DNA from 2 places in the Pseudoalteromonas sp. GW168-MNA-CIBAN-0100 genome. Region 1 is predicted to be linked to the other one. Evidence: predicted binding sites of a transcription regulator. Region 1 holds the regulator's gene; the other holds the start of a gene.

Region 1 (8,907 bases):
GCCTAAATCATCAGCCGTTTTACCGCAGGCCCATATACCAAATATACTGATCACTACGGCAAACACAATTTGCAACCATAGCGGATAATACATAGTCATAAAAATGAATGGCAGTGCAGCAAAAGTGCCAAATGTACCAGGTGCTTTAGGGGCTAACCCTGTACCAAAACCCAAACCAAAAAACTGATGTGGGCGCTTTAAATTAAACTTTCGGTTTTTGTTCAAACCAGCTCCTTTGCAAAATGCTCAAAACCTTGCTGCTTAAAATCAAACTTTTCACCGTTGTGTAAAAGTTCAATTTGACCATCGCCACTTTTAATTTGGCCTATGCATGTTGCATCTACACCATATTGACGCAGTTTTATATCTAGCATACTTTTATTGCTATCAGGTACAGTAAAAATTAATTCGTAATCATCACCGTAACTTAGAATAAATGGCAGCTGCTGATTAAAATCAAGGCTTGCTTGCATTGCATCTGAAGTCGGAATACTTTCAATATTCACAACTGCATTTACTTGCGACATATCAAGTATATGACTTAAATCAGCGATTAAACCGTCCGATACATCAATAGCCGATGATGCAAGGCCTCGCAATACCTGCCCAGCAGCAACACGCGGTGTTGGAAAGTCAAAGCGCTTATTTAAGTACTTTAAATGCTCTGGCTCAATACTTATACCTTGTTTGCGAGACTCAATTGCAAGTCCAGCGTCACCTAGCGGACCTGTAACATAAATCCAATCACCCACTTTCGCACCACTACGGCGAAGTGCAGTACCTTCTGGTACAGTCCCTTTTGCACAAATAGTGATAGTTAATGGACCTTGCGTAGTATCGCCACCTATAATTTGCACATTAAAGTATTCTGCAATTTCATGCATGCCTTCAGTAAACTCTTCAATCCACTGTGGGTCAATACTTGGCAAGGTTAACGCAACTGAAACCCATGTTGGCTCAGCGCCCATTGCTGCTAAGTCACTTAAATTAACAGCAAGCGCTCTGTGACCTAATGCACGAGGGGAAATATCATCAAAAAAGTGTACGCCAGCAACAAGAGTATCTGTTGTAACGGCAAGTTGGCAGTTTTGTGGAACGGTTACTAAAGCGCAATCATCCCCTATACCTAGGTTTACATCACGACGGGTGATCCCGCGACCTTTAAAGTAGCGGTTAATTAATTCAAATTCCTTCATACACAAAAAAGCCGGCCTATGCCGGCTCCCCTCTTTAACGGTTTACTTACTTGCGTAAATGCTTAACAGCTTTATCAAGTACACCGTTTACAAATTTATGGCTGTCTTCAGCGCCAAATATTTTGGCCAGCTCAATACCTTCGTTGATAGCAACTTTATAAGGTACATCTTCACGGAATTTAAGCTCATAGCTGCTTAAACGTAAAATTGCGCGCTCAACCATATCTAAGTCATTAAACGGACGTGTTAAATGTGGTGATACAGCTTCGTCTAGTTGCTTATAATTTACAGCAACACCCGTCGCTAAATCTTTAAAGTATTCAACATCAATTTTAGTAACGTCTGTTTCGATCAACATTTGTTGTTCGATATCGGCAATTAAATTGCCACTTATTTGCCAAGAATAAACGGCTTGGAGTGCTAAGATACGTGCTTTACGTCTTGCTGCTGGTTTCACAAAAATTCCTTAAACTTAAATTTTATCTAACACATTAACCATTTCAAGCGCGCCTAAAGCAGCTTCGCCGCCTTTATTGCCCATTTTGGTGCCAGCACGCTCAATTGCTTGTTCAATGCTTTCTGTGGTTAATACGCCAAATGCAACCGGGATATCATACTCAAGTGATACTTGCGCAAGACCTTTGTTTGATTCGCCAGCAACTAGGTCAAAGTGTGGTGTACCACCTCTGATCACTACGCCTAATGCGATGATTGCATCATACTCTTTTTTTGCCGCAACGCGTTTAGCCGCTAAAGGTAATTCTACCGCGCCTGGTACATAAATAACGGTAATGTCGTCATCAGATACGCCACCAGTGCGTTTTAGCTCATCAACAGCACCTGCAAGGAGGCTGCTACCGATAAAGTCATTAAAACGAGAAATGACAATGGCAAACTTTTTGCCAGGAGCGTACTTACTACCTTCAATAATTTTCATTTGATAACCCTAAAAATAAGTTCAAGCGGTTGCGATTGCGCAAAAATTGCTGCGCATCATACCATAAAAATAAAATAATAGCCTAGTTTAAGCGTGATGCTTATTGTGGCTCAACATAATCAACAACTTCTAAATGAAAGCCCGAAAGTGCATGGTACTTTTTAGGGCGACTCATTAATCGCATTTGTTTAATTCCAAGATCTGCAAGTATTTGCGAGCCTACGCCAACAGTACGAGATGTACCTTTGAATTTACGAGGCGTAACGCTTTCGCCAGCATCAGCTGCTGCGAATGCTTTTACAGTTGCCTCTAATTCTTCAGTGCTTTCTTGCTTACCTAAAATAACTAAAGCACCTTCATTTTTAGCGATATAAGCCATTGCTTCTGAAAGGCCCCAACTACGGTCAGCACTTCTATCTGAAAGTAGGATATCGTTAAAGGTACTTTGCAAATGTACACGTACATTTGTCGGTTCTTGCTCTTTTATATCGCCTTTAAGCAATACGTAATGTAATTGGCCGTCAATTGTGTCTTTGTAAGTAACTAAATCAAATTCACCGTGAATAGTTGGTAACTTACATTTTGCAACTTGCTCAATTGTTGTTTCATTTAAGTTACGGTATTCGATTAAATCAGCAATAGTACCAATTTTAATATCATGCTCTTTCGCAAAAACTTCTAAATCAGGGCGACGCGCCATGGTGCCATCGGCATTAAGTATTTCAACAATAACAGATGATGCTTCAAGCCCAGCTAAACGCGCTAAATCACAGCCAGCTTCAGTATGTCCTGCGCGAGTTAATACGCCGCCAGGTTGTGCCATAATTGGAAAAATATGACCAGGCTGCACGATATCACTTGGTACTGCGCCTTTAGCTATAGCCGCTTGCACTGTACGCGCTCTATCTGCTGCTGAAATACCTGTAGTAACACCCTTTGATGCTTCTATCGACATTGTAAAGTTAGTCGAAAATGCAGCACCATTATTTTTAACCATTAACGGTAAATCAAGTTGCTCACAACGCTCTTGCGTCATAGTTAAACAAATTAAACCACGGCCATGAGTCGCCATAAAATTAATAGCTTGTGCGCTAATATGCTCTGCGGCAATAATTAAATCGCCTTCATTCTCTCTATCTTCATCATCCATTAAAATAACCATTTTACCGGCTTTAATATCGTCGATGATTTCTTGTGCGCTGTGTAAATTCATAAATTTGCTCGTGTAAGTTATCAGTTTCGTTATTTAATAAAACCCGCTTTAGCGAGTAAGCTCATCGAAATATCAGAGCCCGTTGGTTGCTCTGCACCTTTTATAAGGCGCTCTAAATAACGTGCAATTTGATCGACTTCTAAATTAACTTGAGTGCCTACTTTAAAGTGAGCAATTGTGGTTTGCTCACTCGTATGTGGGACAATTGTTAATTTGAATTTATTACCTTCTACAGCGTTTACTGTCAGGCTTATACCATCAATACATACCGAACCTTTGTACGGAATGTATTTCATTAAATTTTCGTCAGTTGTAAGCCAATATTCTGTTGCTCGAGCGTTTGCTGTAATGCTTGTGATAGTTGCTATGCCATCAACATGGCCAGATACTAAATGACCGCCCAAACGCGAAACAGGTTGCATGGCTTTTTCAAGATTAACCGTTTGCCCTAAAGCATAGTGAGCAAAACCGGTTAAACCAATCGTCTCGTTAGATAAATCAGCACTAAAACCGTCAATATGTTTATCAACTACGGTTAAGCAAACGCCATTGGTTGCAATGCTGTCGCCTAGCTTTACGTCTTCCATATCAAGGTCAGCACTTTGGATACGAATGGCTAAGTCGCCTTGTTTTTTTTGTAATAAAGCAATTTTGCCTGTGGCTTCTATTATCCCAGTAAACATAGCGCTACTCTTTTTTATTAAGTGATTTTAATGAGTTTTTAACGCGGTGATACGTAAATCGTCACCAATGCGCGCACATTCATTAAATGTTAAATCAACGGTGTTTTGCATACTCGTCAATTCAGGAAAATTAACTAAACTTTTTGCATCATGGCCCATTAATTTAGGCGCCAAATAAAAAACAAACTCGTCAACTAAATCAAGTTCTGTCATTTTACCAGCAAGTGTTGCTCCGCTCTCAAGCCAAACATTATTAAACTGCAGTTGCCCAAGCTTTTCTAAAACAGCCTGTAAATCAACTTTGCCGTTACTTTCACTTACTTCAATATGCTTTACAAAATGCGGCCATTGCAGTGATTTATCAACCTTAGTCGTAAATATTATTACATCACTTTGGATTTTAAATAAAGCAAGGTTGGGCGTTAAGCGATTCTGTGAGTCAATTATAACACGCACGGGCTGGCGAAGCGGTAAATCGGTAGGTAGCGTGCAAGGCAACTCGCTTAGTCGCACATTAAGTTTAGCATCGTCTACTAACACGGTATCGGCACCGGTTAAAATAGCGCAGCTTTGCGCTCGGTATAATTGTACGTCTTGGCGAGCAGCGGGACTTGTTATCCACTTACTTTGCCCATTTTTAAGCGCTGTTTTACCATCTATGCTTGCTGCCATTTTACAGGTCACATAAGGTAAGCCTTGTTCCATTCGCTTAAAAAAGCCAACGTTAAGTGCGCGAGCTTGTGATTCAAGTAATCCATAAGCAACTTCAATACCTGCATCGCTCAGTATTTTAAGGCCTTTGCCTGCAACTTGTGGGTTTGTATCAACCATAGCGGCAATTACTTTTACAACGCCCGCCTTTTTTAAACCTTCAGCACACGGTGGCGTACGCCCATAATGACTACACGGTTCAAGCGTTACATAAGCCGTTGCACCTTGTGCATTATTGCCAGCTATTGCCAGTGCATTTACTTCTGCATGGCCTTGACCTGCTAATTGATGAAAACCCTCACCAATTATTTGATTATTTTTAACTAATACACAGCCAACATTAGGGTTAGGCGTGGTAGTAAACCGGCCTTTTTTGGCAAGTTCTATGGCGCGTGCCATATACATTTCATCATGTTCGGTAAAAGTAGTTTGGCTTTGCATTGTTACTCCCCTAAGCGGGCAATTTCTTCGCCAAATTCGCGTATATCTTCAAACGAGCGATAAACAGAGGCAAATCTTACGTACGCTACTTTATCGAGCTTTTTGAGGGCTTCCATAATGTATTCACCCACCAAATGGCTTGAAATTTCTCGCTCACCCGTTGCGCGTAGTTGCGATTTTATTATATTCACTACTTCGTCTACTTGCTCGGTGCTCACTGGGCGTTTTTCGAGTGCGCGATTTAAGCCATTTAATAATTTATCTTCGTTAAATGGTTCGCGGCTGCCGTCTTGTTTAATAACACGAGGCATAACCAGTTCAGCGCCTTCAAATGTAGTAAAGCGCTCGTGGCAGTCGTTACACTCACGACGCCTGCGAACTTGATGGCCTCCGCCAACAAGGCGTGAGTCAATAACTTTAGTATCTTTTGCGGTACAAAATGGACAATGCATAGCTCGGTACTTCCGTTTTAAAACAAAAAAGACCGCTAAATAGCGGTCTTTTATCTTAGCAAAAAAATAGGGCCTGTTGACCTTTCAGGATTAAATTTGTTCTATCTAGGGGTGATTTAATCGCGGCTCGAGATTTGTAACCTAGTGGGCTAAGTAAAAATCGAGCAACAAAGAGTAAATCGCCCCTAGAACGAACCCGAGGGCAGTGCATGTTTGGCATTTATGCTGCGTTATCGCCTATTTGTGTGGAGTAACCACACTACATAGACTCTGCCTTGCTTAAAAGCCAAACATACTACTGCAAATTAAACCTCGAAAGATAAACAGGCCCCTAGCTTATGTGCTCTAAATTACTGCCGCTTATGCAATTAAGCGTATACAGGTAATTTTGCACAAATTGCTTTTACTTTTTCTTTAACTTGCGCCTGTACAGATTCATCAGTGATGTTATCTAGTACGTCACAAATCCAGCCAGCAAGCTCTTTTGATTCTTCTTCTTTAAAACCACGACGAGTAATTGCAGGAGAACCAATACGCAAACCAGATGTTACAAATGGTGAGCGTGGATCGTTCGGTACTGAGTTTTTATTAACTGTGATGTTAGCGTTGCCTAGGGCTGCGTCTGCATCTTTACCAGTGATATCTTTATCGATTAAATCAAGTAAAAATAAGTGGTTTTCAGTTTTGTCAGAAACGATTTTGTAGCCGCGCTCTTGCATTACAGCAACCATTGCTTTTGCGTTTTTAACAACTTGTGTTTGGTATACTTTAAACTCTGGTTGAAGTGCTTCTTTAAATGCCACTGCTTTTGCTGCAATAACATGACATAAAGGACCGCCTTGGCCACCAGGGAAAACAGCGCTGTTAAGCTTTTTGTAGATTGCTTCGTCGCCACATGCAGAAATAATCAAACCACCACGAGGGCCTGCAAGTGTTTTATGCGTAGTTGTAGTTACAACGTGTGCATGAGGAACAGGGCTTGGGTAAACGCCTGCCGCAATTAAACCCGCAACGTGAGCCATATCAACAAACAGATAAGCACCGATTTTGTCAGCAATTTCACGGAATTTAGCCCAATCAACAATACCTGAGTACGCTGAGAAACCACCAATAATCATTTTTGGTTTGTGCTCAAGTGCTAGTGCTTCAACTTGTGCGTAATCAATTTCGCCCGTTGCTTCATCTAGTCCGTATTGGATTGCATTGTAAAGCTTACCAGAGAAACTTACGTGAGAACCGTGAGTTAAGTGACCACCATGAGCTAAGCTCATACCTAATACAGTATCGCCAGCGTCTAATAATGCTAGGAAAACAGCAGCATTTGCTTGCGAACCAGCATGTGGCTGTACGTTTGCGTAGTCAGAACCAAATAATTCGTTAGCACGGTCAATTGCTAATTGCTCAACAACATCTACATGCTCACAACCGCCATAATAACGTTTGCCTGGGTAACCTTCTGCGTATTTGTTTGTAAGCTGTGAACCCTGCGCTTCTAGTACGCGTGGGCTACAGTAGTTTTCTGAAGCGATTAGTTCGATATGCTCTTCTTGGCGAGCAGTTTCTTTGGTTATCGCGTCAAATAACTCTGGATCAAAATCCGAAATATTCATGCTACGTTCTAACATTGGGGTCTCCTAGGGCAACGTGTATGGTGTTTTTTAGAGGCTTTATTGTACGCTTTAAACGACTCTTTGCCTACGCTCTTAAGTTGAGGATATTTAAACAGGGATTGAAACTATTTCACAGCTCTTTTAAGATGATATTTTTTTATAAAGCCATAATAATTTTAAATGAATTATATTTACTACATTTAATTAGTAAATATAACTAAGTGTATTCATCCGTATAAAGTTATAAAAAAAGCGGCTCAAGCCGCTTTTACTTGTAATTTAGCTTAGCCTAATTTAGCGAGCATTTCGGTACGTAACGCGTCGTAATCGGCGTTCATATCGCTTGCTAGGCATGGTTTTGCTAGTGCATCAGCAAGTGGTTTTGGCATACCTAATTCAATATTTAGAATACCCTCTACGCTTTCTTTAAACTTAGCAGGATGAGCTGTCGCTAAAAAGATACCCGCTGCACCAGGTGCACGATTTTCAACAAGACCTTGGTAAGCAATAGCAGTATGAGGCTCTGCAACATAGCCATTTTGTTGAATTTTTTTCATCACGGCTTGCGTGTCTTGCTCGTTTACGCTTGTTGAATAAAAATTATCGTAGCTAAACCAGTTATTATCTAACATTGTTTGTACACGCGGCCAATTGTTTGGCTTACTTACATCCATCGCATTTGAAAGCGACTCAAGCGTTGCGTTTGGCGTCCAGTTTTTATCAAGCATAAAGCGCGGCACAGTATCATTTTGATTTGTTGTTGCACTTAATTTGCCAACAGGTAAACCAATAACCGCACCAATCATTGCGGCGCACACATTACCAAAATTACCACTTGGCACTGATATATGCGCTGTTGCGCGCTTTTCTTTTGGTAGCAGTGCAATGGCTTCAAAGTAGTAACAAACCTGAGCAACTAAACGGCTAATATTAATTGAATTAGCTGAGTTAAGCCCAAGTGTTGATTTAACTTCTTCATCTAAAAAGGCATTTTTAACTAACTCTTGGCAATCATCAAAGCTGCCCTCAACTGCGTAACAATGAATATTGTTACCTAGCGTAGTAAATAGCTTTTGCTGAGCAAGTGAAATTTTGCCTTTAGGGTATAAAATAACAACATCGATATTTGGTTTATTGTAAAAAGCATGCGCTACAGCTGCACCGGTATCGCCCGATGTTGCTGTTAAAATAGTTACTTTCTCGTCTTTGTTAAACTGCGTTAAACACTCTGCCATAAAGCGACCACCAAAGTCTTTAAACGCAAGTGTAGGACCATGAAACAGCTCTAAACAGTATGTGTTCTCTTCAACTTCCACCAGCTTAACGGGAAAGTTAAATGCATTTTTAACCATTTTTGCCACAGTATCGCTTGGTAGCTCATCACCAATTAGGTGCGATAATATTTTGCCGCTGCGCGTAACAAAGTCCATATCAAGCAATGCATCAACATCGGACAGTGGGGCCAGTGATTCTGGGAAAAATACACCTTGGTTACGACCCAAACCTGTTTTTACGGCTTCAACGAACGACACTTTTTGTGAGCTATCTTTTAAATTATGTAATTGCATGACTAACTATCCTATAAAACTGTTAATTGACGCGTGCCGTCGTTATCTAATTTACAAATGTGGCAAAAGCCTTGCTCGTTAATGTAATTGGTTTCT
Region 2 (8,907 bases), on a different contig from region 1:
AAATTTGCTATTTAAGCTTTCATCGTTTAACCAAAATGGAACATTCATGCGTGAGCGGCAATGTTTAGCGACTATATTTGAATAAAAATCTGAGTTATCGATAAAATCATACAGTAAATTTGCTTTAGCAATATTTTGTGCTTCCATGGCTTTTACCCCACCATTGCTTTCAAGCCATTCAAATACTTCAGCCGCTAAATACCAAGCAAAGGTAGGTGGGGTATTAAACATACTGCCCTGCTTTGCTTCAAGTGCGTAATCTAAAATACCGGGCTTTGGCAAACCTTCGCGCTCAAGTAATGTTTTACGAACAATAACAATTGATATGCCCGATGGACCGATATTTTTTTGCGCACCAGCGTAAATCAAATCAAATTTATTAACGTCTATCTCACGCGATAAAATAGTTGAAGACATATCAGCAATAATCGGAGCTGTTGGGTGGCTTGGTACATCAAAAATCTCTAAGCCATCGACAGTTTCATTAGGGCAATAGTGGATGTACGCAGCGTCTTCTGGTAATTCCCAGTCAGCAACGTCTTTAATTGAAAACTCACCATCAGCATCATTACGGACATCCGTAAAAGACGTTTGAGTAAACTTATTCGCTTCATCTCTGGCGCTTTTCGACCATACGCCATTCTCGCAATAAAACGCTGTTTTGCCTTCTTGGTGTAAGTTTAATGGCACAGCACTAAACTGGCCACGACCACCACCATGCATAAACAGCACTTCAAATTCATCACTAATATTCATTAGGCGACGAAGGCTAGCTTCACATTTAGCTGTAAGCGCTAAAAACTCTTTACTACGATGGCTAATCTCCATCACAGACACACCTAGGTCTTGCCAATCTAGAAACTCTTTTTGCGCTTTTTTCATAACCGCTTGCGGAAGCATAGCTGGCCCCGCACAAAAATTATATTTACTCATTACCTTTGCCTCATTCCAGTAATTTAACTACTAAGCATGAACATTTAATACCAATCCGCTAAACCTTTAAAATTTAATGAATAATACCAATCCGCAATAATACTTAATCATTTTGCGGGGCTAAACGTGTCGCTACTTGCGTTAAAAAATTCTCATTTAGAACAACTAAATAGCGAATTTTTTGCCTAGCTATCAACACGTTTTTCCACCCTCAAAATAGATCTCTTAATTAAGCGAATTGGTATGAGTATAATTTCACACCCTATTAATTTTTTTCAACAACATTAAAAAAAGCGGCCAAGGCCGCTTTTTCAATATCAATTATTCTGAAGGAGGATTATCATCCGCTACTTCATCAATAACCGTATCTACTGTTTCAACGTCTTCAATATCAATTAAGTCACTTTCTGTAACTTCAATCTCTTCTATACGTTGTAAACCAACTACTTGCTCTCCGTCAATAGTTCTGATCAAAATAACACCTTGTGTGTTACGTCCAACCGTTGAAACTTCATTAACGCGAGTTCGTACTAAGGTACCACGATTCGAAATAATCATTATTTCATCGTTGTCATCAACTTGCACAGCACCAACAACAGCGCCGTTACGTTCACTCACCTTAATTGATACAACACCTTGTGTTGCACGACTCTTAGATGGGTAATCTTCAAGTTGTGTACGCTTACCGTAACCATTTTCAGTTACCGTTAGAATAGCACCGTCAGTTTTTGGTACAATTAACGATACTACGCGTTGCTCGTCTGGCATTTTAATACCACGAACACCTGTAGCAGTACGACCCATTGGGCGAACACCTTTGAAGCGAATCTCAGGGTTACCTTCTTCGTCTAATACTGGGTTACCGTTTTCATCAACAACTGTTGTTTCTTCAGCTTCTTTGAACCGTACAACTTTACCTGCATCAGTGAACAACATAATTTCGTTGCTACCATCGGTAATATCAACACCAATCAAGCTATCGCCATCATTTAAGTTAACAGCAATAATACCGCTTGCACGTTGACGACTGTAAGCCGTTAATGGTGTTTTCTTAACTGTACCGAATGCAGTTGCCATAAAGATATATTTATCTTCTGCGTACTCGCGTACTGGCAATATAGCAGTAATACGTTCATCAGCTTCAAGTGGTAACAAGTTAACAATTGGCTTACCGCGCGCTGCACGACTTGCTAGTGGTAACTGATACACTTTAAGCCAATATAAACGACCGGCCGTAGAGAAACATAAAATAGTATCGTGTGTATTTGCAACTAACAGACGTTCAATGAAATCTTCATCTTTCATCTTCGTTGCTGACTTACCTTTACCACCACGACGCTGTGCTTCGTAATCAGACAATGCCTGATACTTCACATACCCTTCGTGAGAAAGCGTTACAACAACGTTTTCTTCGGTAATTAAGTCTTCAAGGCTGATATCGTGAGCCGCTGCATTGATCTCAGTACGACGTTCGTCGCCATACTGCGCTTTAATTTCAACTAGTTCGTCACGAATAACTTCCATTAAACGCTCAGGTGTTGCCAAAATATAAAGTAGCTCAGCAATTAACTCTAATAACGCTTGATATTCAGTTAAGATTTTTTCGTGTTCAAGACCAGTAAGCTTGTGTAAACGCAAATCTAGAATTGCTTGAGCTTGTTGCTCAGAAATATAGTATTGACCGTCGCGAATACCTAAATCATCAGCAAGCCAATCTGGACGGGCTACATTATCTTCGCCTGCTTTTTCAAGCATACCTTGTACATGACCTAATTCCCACGGACGTGCAGTTAAAGCAATTTTAGCTTCAGCAGGTGTAGGTGATTTACGAATAAGCTCGATAATTGGGTCAATGTTTGCAAGCGCAATTGCTAAACCTTCAAGCGTATGAGCACGGTCACGCGCTTTGCGTAAATCAAACACGGTACGGCGAGTTACTACTTCACGGCGGTGAATAATAAACTCTTCAAGCATTTCTTTTAGATTAAAACACTTAGGTTGGTTGTTAATTAATGCAACCATATTCATACCAAACACAGTTTGTAACTGAGTTTGTGAATACAAGTTATTTAAAATAACTTCGCCTACATCACCACGTTTAATTTCAATAACGATACGCATACCGTCTTTATCTGATTCATCACGTAGTGCACTAATACCTTCAATTTTCTTATCTTTAACAAGCTCAGCAATTTTTTCAATTAAACGGGCTTTATTAACTTGATAAGGAATTTCGTGAACGATGATTGTTTCACGGCCTGTTTTTTCATCGGTTTCGACGTCGGCGCGTGCACGCATGTACACTTTACCACGGCCAGTTAAATAGGCTTGTTCAATGCCTTTTTTACCGTTGATAATTGCAGCCGTAGGGAAATCAGGACCAGGGATATAATCCATTAACTCTAAAATAGTTAAATCAGGATTTTGAATAAGTGCCAAACAACCGTTCACAACTTCAGTTAAGTTATGTGGTGGTATATTTGTAGCCATACCTACTGCAATACCCGACGAACCATTCACTAATAAATTAGGGACTTTCGTAGGTAACACGTCAGGGATGAACTCAGTGCCATCGTAGTTAGGAACGAAATCAACCGTTTCTTTTTCAAGATCGGCTAATAACTCATGCGACATTTTTGCCATACGTACTTCTGTATAACGCATTGCCGCTGCTGAATCACCATCAACCGAACCGAAGTTACCTTGGCCATCTACAAGCATATAACGTAGTGAGAATGGCTGAGCCATACGAACTATCGTGTCATAAACTGCACTGTCGCCGTGTGGATGGTATTTACCGATTACGTCACCGACCACACGGGCCGATTTTTTGTAAGGCTTGTTCCAGTCATTACTAAGCTCGTTCATTGCAAACAAAACGCGGCGATGAACAGGTTTTAAGCCGTCACGTACGTCTGGTAATGCACGTCCTACTATTACGCTCATTGCGTAATCTAAGTAGGAGTTTTTTAACTCGTCTTCAATATTGACTGGCAGAATTTCATTGGCGAGATCAGTCATTTGATATCACATTCCTTCAGTATCAGCTCTCAACAACCCGGTATTGGGTATTAAGAGTATTGTTATTATTTCTAACAGCCATGCTATCACAATTAATTTTAATTTACAGGCGCAAAACTTTGCGATTTATCAATTTAGCCCTATATAATGGCCTCAGATTGACGAGGAAGTATTTTATGACCGAACATCAAAATGTAGATCACGCAGAAATAGCAAAATTTGAAGCCATCGCTGAGCGTTGGTGGGACCTAGACGGAGAATTCAAACCTCTTCACGAAATTAACCCGTTACGTTTAGACTTTATAGCAAACAAAACGCAAGGCTTATTCGATAAAGAAACACTCGACGTTGGCTGTGGCGGCGGTATTTTAAGCCAAAGCATGGCGCGTATGGGTGCAAAAGTAACTGGCATCGATATGGGCCAAGAACCTTTAACTGTTGCTAAGTTGCACAGTTTAGAAACTGGCGTAAATGTAGATTATATAAAAGTGCCTGCAGAAGAGTTTGCAACACAGTACCCTGAGCGCTTTGATGTAATAACGTGTATGGAAATGCTTGAGCACGTTCCCGACCCAGCATCTATCATTCATGCTGTAGCTGCACTTGCCAAACCAGGCGCGGACGTGTTTTTTTCAACCCTGAACAAAACACCTAAAGCATATTTATACGCGATTGTTGGCGCTGAAAAACTCTTAAAAATGGTGCCTGAAGGTACACACGACCATAAAAAGTTTATAAAGCCTGCACAACTTATTGCATGGGCAGAGCAAGCCGGTTTAAAAGTTCGTGCAAGCACAGGGCTTTCTTATAACCCACTATCAAAGCAATATACGCTCAATAGTGACGTTAGCGTAAATTACATACTTTATTTTGAGAAGTTAGCTTAATGGCTAACTCTCAAGCCCCCCTACCCCTTATTGAGTACGATGCATTTTTATTTGATTTAGACGGCACCCTACTCGACACCGCTGATGATTTAGGTGCCGCTTTAAACGCAGTTCTTATTAGCAATAAAATAGAACCTGTTAGTAGTGATATATACCGTCCTGCGGCATCTAACGGCGCAGGCGCATTATTAGAGGCTGGTTTTAAAGAATTATGGGCTAAACAACCCCAAAGCGAGCTTATAAAGCAATTAGTTGACGAGTACGCCACAAACATAGCAAATCACACACGTTGCTTCAGCGGAGTTGAATCGTTACTTATCGCCCTTGATCAGAAAAAGATCAAATGGGGGATCATGACTAATAAACCAGGGTTTTTAACCGATCCTTTAGTGGCAGCTATTCCCGCATTAAAAAATGTCAGTGTAGTAATAAGTGGCGACACATTAGCTGAAGCTAAGCCATCACCTTTACCACTGCTACATTGTGCAAAGCTTATGCAGGTAGAACCAAGCCGTTGTTTATACATTGGTGATGCACAGCGTGACATACAAGCAGGCAAAGCGGCAGGTATGCATACCGCAACGGCACTTTGGGGTTACATCCCAAGTATTGATGAAGCCAACAGCTGGAATGCTGATTTTAACTGGCAAAGCCCAATTGATGGTTTTAACCATATATAGTGCTATTTTAATTATCAAACACTATATGCTGTGGTTTTGTTAGCTTTCACACAAAGCTTGCTGATAAAAAAAGCAGTCAGAATTTATTTTTAAAATGCGTAAATTTAGCAGATCACTAATTGATTTTTGCATATTTCAACTTAATTGATTGTTCGAAGGTGAGTCTCTACTAACACAAATGCGTTATCCTAAAGTTATCCACAAACAGGGGCAATTATGTCCCTTGCAAAACAACTCAGACCACATTAAAGTTTTATTAACACTTTGATGGAATTGATATTTCAACTAGGTGGAGGGGCTAACATCATACCCAAGGTTTGAATATGATGTTAGCAAAGACACTTGCTAAAATTTTAGGAAAGCGCCCAAGTGTGGAAGTTTGAGCGTAACTGATTCTTATATTGTCGGCAAGTGACTAACTCAGATTTAGGATAACTAAAGTTGAAACTCAATATTTCTATAGAAATTTCAGAGAGTGTAATAATGATTGTTTTTAAAATTATTACACTGGGTAGTTTGCTCGTAGTATAAATTTAAATGGGCTAATTTTTAGCCCATTTTTATATCTTACATTCCAGTATAACTATATCTGAAAAACTTACCTTGCCTCAATCTTATATATTACAACCATATACCCTGTACAAAAATTCGATTCAACCATATATAGTGCTATGTTAATTAATAAACACTATATATTGTGATTGAGTCAATTTTCACGCAAAGCCTGATGATAAAAAAAGCAGTCAAAATTTATTTTTAAAATACGCAAATTTAGTAGATCATTAGTTGATTTTTGCATATTTCATCTTAAATGATTGTTCGAAGGTGAGTGTCTACTAACACAAAGGCTATATCTCCTCATTATCAGATAATAGACACAATTCTACCTCTTGCAAAACAACTCAGACCACACTATCTTGTGATCATTAAATTGAACAGCACCAGATATTGTGGCCAAATGTTATTCAATTAAATTCTCCAATTTAATTAAATTTATACAAAACGAGTATCTACCTTGCTTCGGCGAGGCATAAACATTGGTCAAAATACATAATTCCCAAGGAATACAGGCAAATCTATGAACCAACAGTTATCTGTAAGCAAACGTGATGGGCGCAAAGAGCCTCTTGATCTGGATAAGATCCATCGCGTTATTGAATGGGCCGCCGAAGGTTTAAGCAACGTTTCGGTTTCGCAAGTTGAATTAAAATCGCACATTCAGTTTTACGACGGTATTCGTACTAAAGACATTCACGAAACCATCATTAAAGCAGCAGCGGATCAGATTTCAAAAGAATCGCCTGATTATCAATACTTAGCTGCACGTTTAGCTGTATTCCATTTACGTAAAAAAGCGTACGGTCAATTTGAGCCACCACGTTTATTTGACCACGTAACAAAAATGGTTGGCGATAAACGCTACGATGCTCACTTATTAGTAGATTACACAGAACAAGAATTAGACGAGCTTGATGCATATCTTGATCATTCTCGCGATCTTAACTTTAGCTACGCGGCTGTAAAACAGCTTGAAGGTAAGTATCTCGTTCAAAACCGTGTATCGGGTGAAATCTACGAAAGTGCACAGTTTTTATATATTTTAGTAGCAGCGAGCTTATTCTCTGACTACCCACGTGAAACACGCGTTTCTTACATTAAGCGCTTTTACGACGCAGTATCGTTATTTAAAATATCTCTACCAACGCCAATTATGTCGGGTGTACGTACACCTACTCGCCAGTTTAGCTCGTGTGTATTAATTGAATGTGGCGACAGCCTTGATTCAATCAATGCAACGTCGTCAGCTATTGTTAAATATGTTTCACAGCGTGCAGGTATTGGTATTAACGCTGGTCGTATTCGTGCGCTAGGTAGCCATATTCGTAACGGCGAAGCGTACCACACAGGTTGTATTCCTTTTTATAAGCACTTTCAAACAGCTGTTAAAAGTTGTTCGCAAGGTGGTGTACGTGGCGGCGCTGCAACATTATTCTACCCGCTTTGGCATTTAGAAGTAGAAAACCTACTTGTACTTAAAAATAACCGTGGTGTAGACGACAACCGTGTTCGTCACCTAGATTACGGCGTACAGTTTAATAAACTAATGTACTCTCGTTTAATTAAAGACGACTACATTACGTTATTTAGCCCATCAGATGTGCCAGGCCTTTACGATGCATTTTTTGAAGATCAAGCTGAGTTTGACGCGCTTTACGTAAAATACGAACAAGACGAATCGATTCGTAAAAAACGCATTAAAGCGATTGAGCTTTTCTCTATGTTTGCGCAAGAGCGTGCAAGTACAGGTCGTATTTATTTACAAAATGTGGATCACTGTAATACACACAGCCCGTTCATTGCTAAAGTTGCGCCTATTCGCCAATCTAACTTATGTTTAGAAATTGCATTGCCAACTAAGCCACTTAATAACGTAAATGACGAAGAAGGCGAAATTGCCCTTTGTACACTGTCTGCGTTTAACTTAGGTGCAATAGAATCACTTGATGAGCTCGAAGAGCTAGCTGAACTTGCAGTACGCGCACTTGATAACTTACTTGATTTCCAAGACTACCCAGTACCGGCTGCTAAAAATGCAACTATGGGTCGTCGAACGTTAGGTATAGGCGTGATTAACTACGCATACTACCTAGCTAAAAACGGTAAACGTTATTCAGATGGCAGCGCAAATGCATTAACACATAAAACCTTTGAAGCGATTCAATACTACTTGATGAAAGCATCAAACGAGCTTGCTAAAGAGCGTGGCGCCTGTCCTAAGTTTAACGAAACAACGTATTCACAAGGCATTATGCCAACAGATACGTACAAACGTGATTTAGATAAAATTTGTGATGAGCCACTTCATCTTGATTGGGATACACTACGTGCAAATATTAAAGAGCACGGTATGCGTAACTCAACACTAAGTGCGTTAATGCCATCAGAAACATCGTCGCAAATCTCTAATGCAACAAATGGTATTGAACCACCACGTGGACATATTAGCGTTAAAGCAAGTAAAGACGGTATTTTAAAGCAAGTTGTTCCTGAGTATGAGCGTTTAAAAGATCAATACGAGCTACTGTGGGACATTCCATCAAACGATGGTTACTTGCAGCTTGTTGGTATAATGCAAAAATTTGTAGACCAAACAATCTCTGCAAATACAAATTATGATCCAAACAAGTTCGAAGGCGGTAAAGTACCTATGCAAGTCTTATTAAAAGACTTACTAAGCGCGTACAAACTAGGTGTTAAAACCTTGTACTACCACAATACTCGTGATGGTGCCTCAGATATGCAAGAAGATACTCCAGAAGTGGAAGATGATGATTGTGAAGGCGGCGCGTGTAAAATATAACTGCTGATTTTTATTTTAAGCGGGC

Evidence for each region. Region 1 encodes NrdR, which represses ribonucleotide reductase genes. Its sites were predicted from a motif close to AAACACNANATNTNGTGTTT; they were not measured.
Region 2: a site for NrdR is predicted at 6,458-6,477, ahead of nrdA (class 1a ribonucleoside-diphosphate reductase subunit alpha). Genes of this name have one in related genera too.

The regions. Positions count from the first base shown of each region.
Region 1 is NZ_JBEOOL010000028.1:36,523-45,429, reverse strand. It holds gene AAEY62_RS16025 (phosphatidylglycerophosphatase A family protein) at 1-225, opposite strand, end outside; gene thiL (thiamine-phosphate kinase) at 222-1,196, opposite strand; gene nusB (transcription antitermination factor NusB) at 1,243-1,653, opposite strand; gene ribH (6,7-dimethyl-8-ribityllumazine synthase) at 1,669-2,133, opposite strand; gene ribBA (bifunctional 3,4-dihydroxy-2-butanone-4-phosphate synthase/GTP cyclohydrolase II) at 2,234-3,346, opposite strand; gene AAEY62_RS16000 (riboflavin synthase) at 3,376-4,029, opposite strand; gene ribD (bifunctional diaminohydroxyphosphoribosylaminopyrimidine deaminase/5-amino-6-(5-phosphoribosylamino)uracil reductase RibD) at 4,057-5,181, opposite strand; gene nrdR (transcriptional regulator NrdR) at 5,184-5,633, opposite strand; gene glyA (serine hydroxymethyltransferase) at 6,002-7,258, opposite strand; gene thrC (threonine synthase) at 7,528-8,811, opposite strand; gene thrB (homoserine kinase) at 8,823-8,907, opposite strand, start outside.
Region 2 is NZ_JBEOOL010000021.1:51,466-60,372, reverse strand. It holds gene serC (3-phosphoserine/phosphohydroxythreonine transaminase) at 1-933, opposite strand, end outside; gene gyrA (DNA topoisomerase (ATP-hydrolyzing) subunit A) at 1,255-3,954, opposite strand; gene ubiG (bifunctional 2-polyprenyl-6-hydroxyphenol methylase/3-demethylubiquinol 3-O-methyltransferase UbiG) at 4,131-4,841, shown strand; gene AAEY62_RS13765 (HAD family hydrolase) at 4,841-5,521, shown strand; gene nrdA (class 1a ribonucleoside-diphosphate reductase subunit alpha) at 6,600-8,882, shown strand.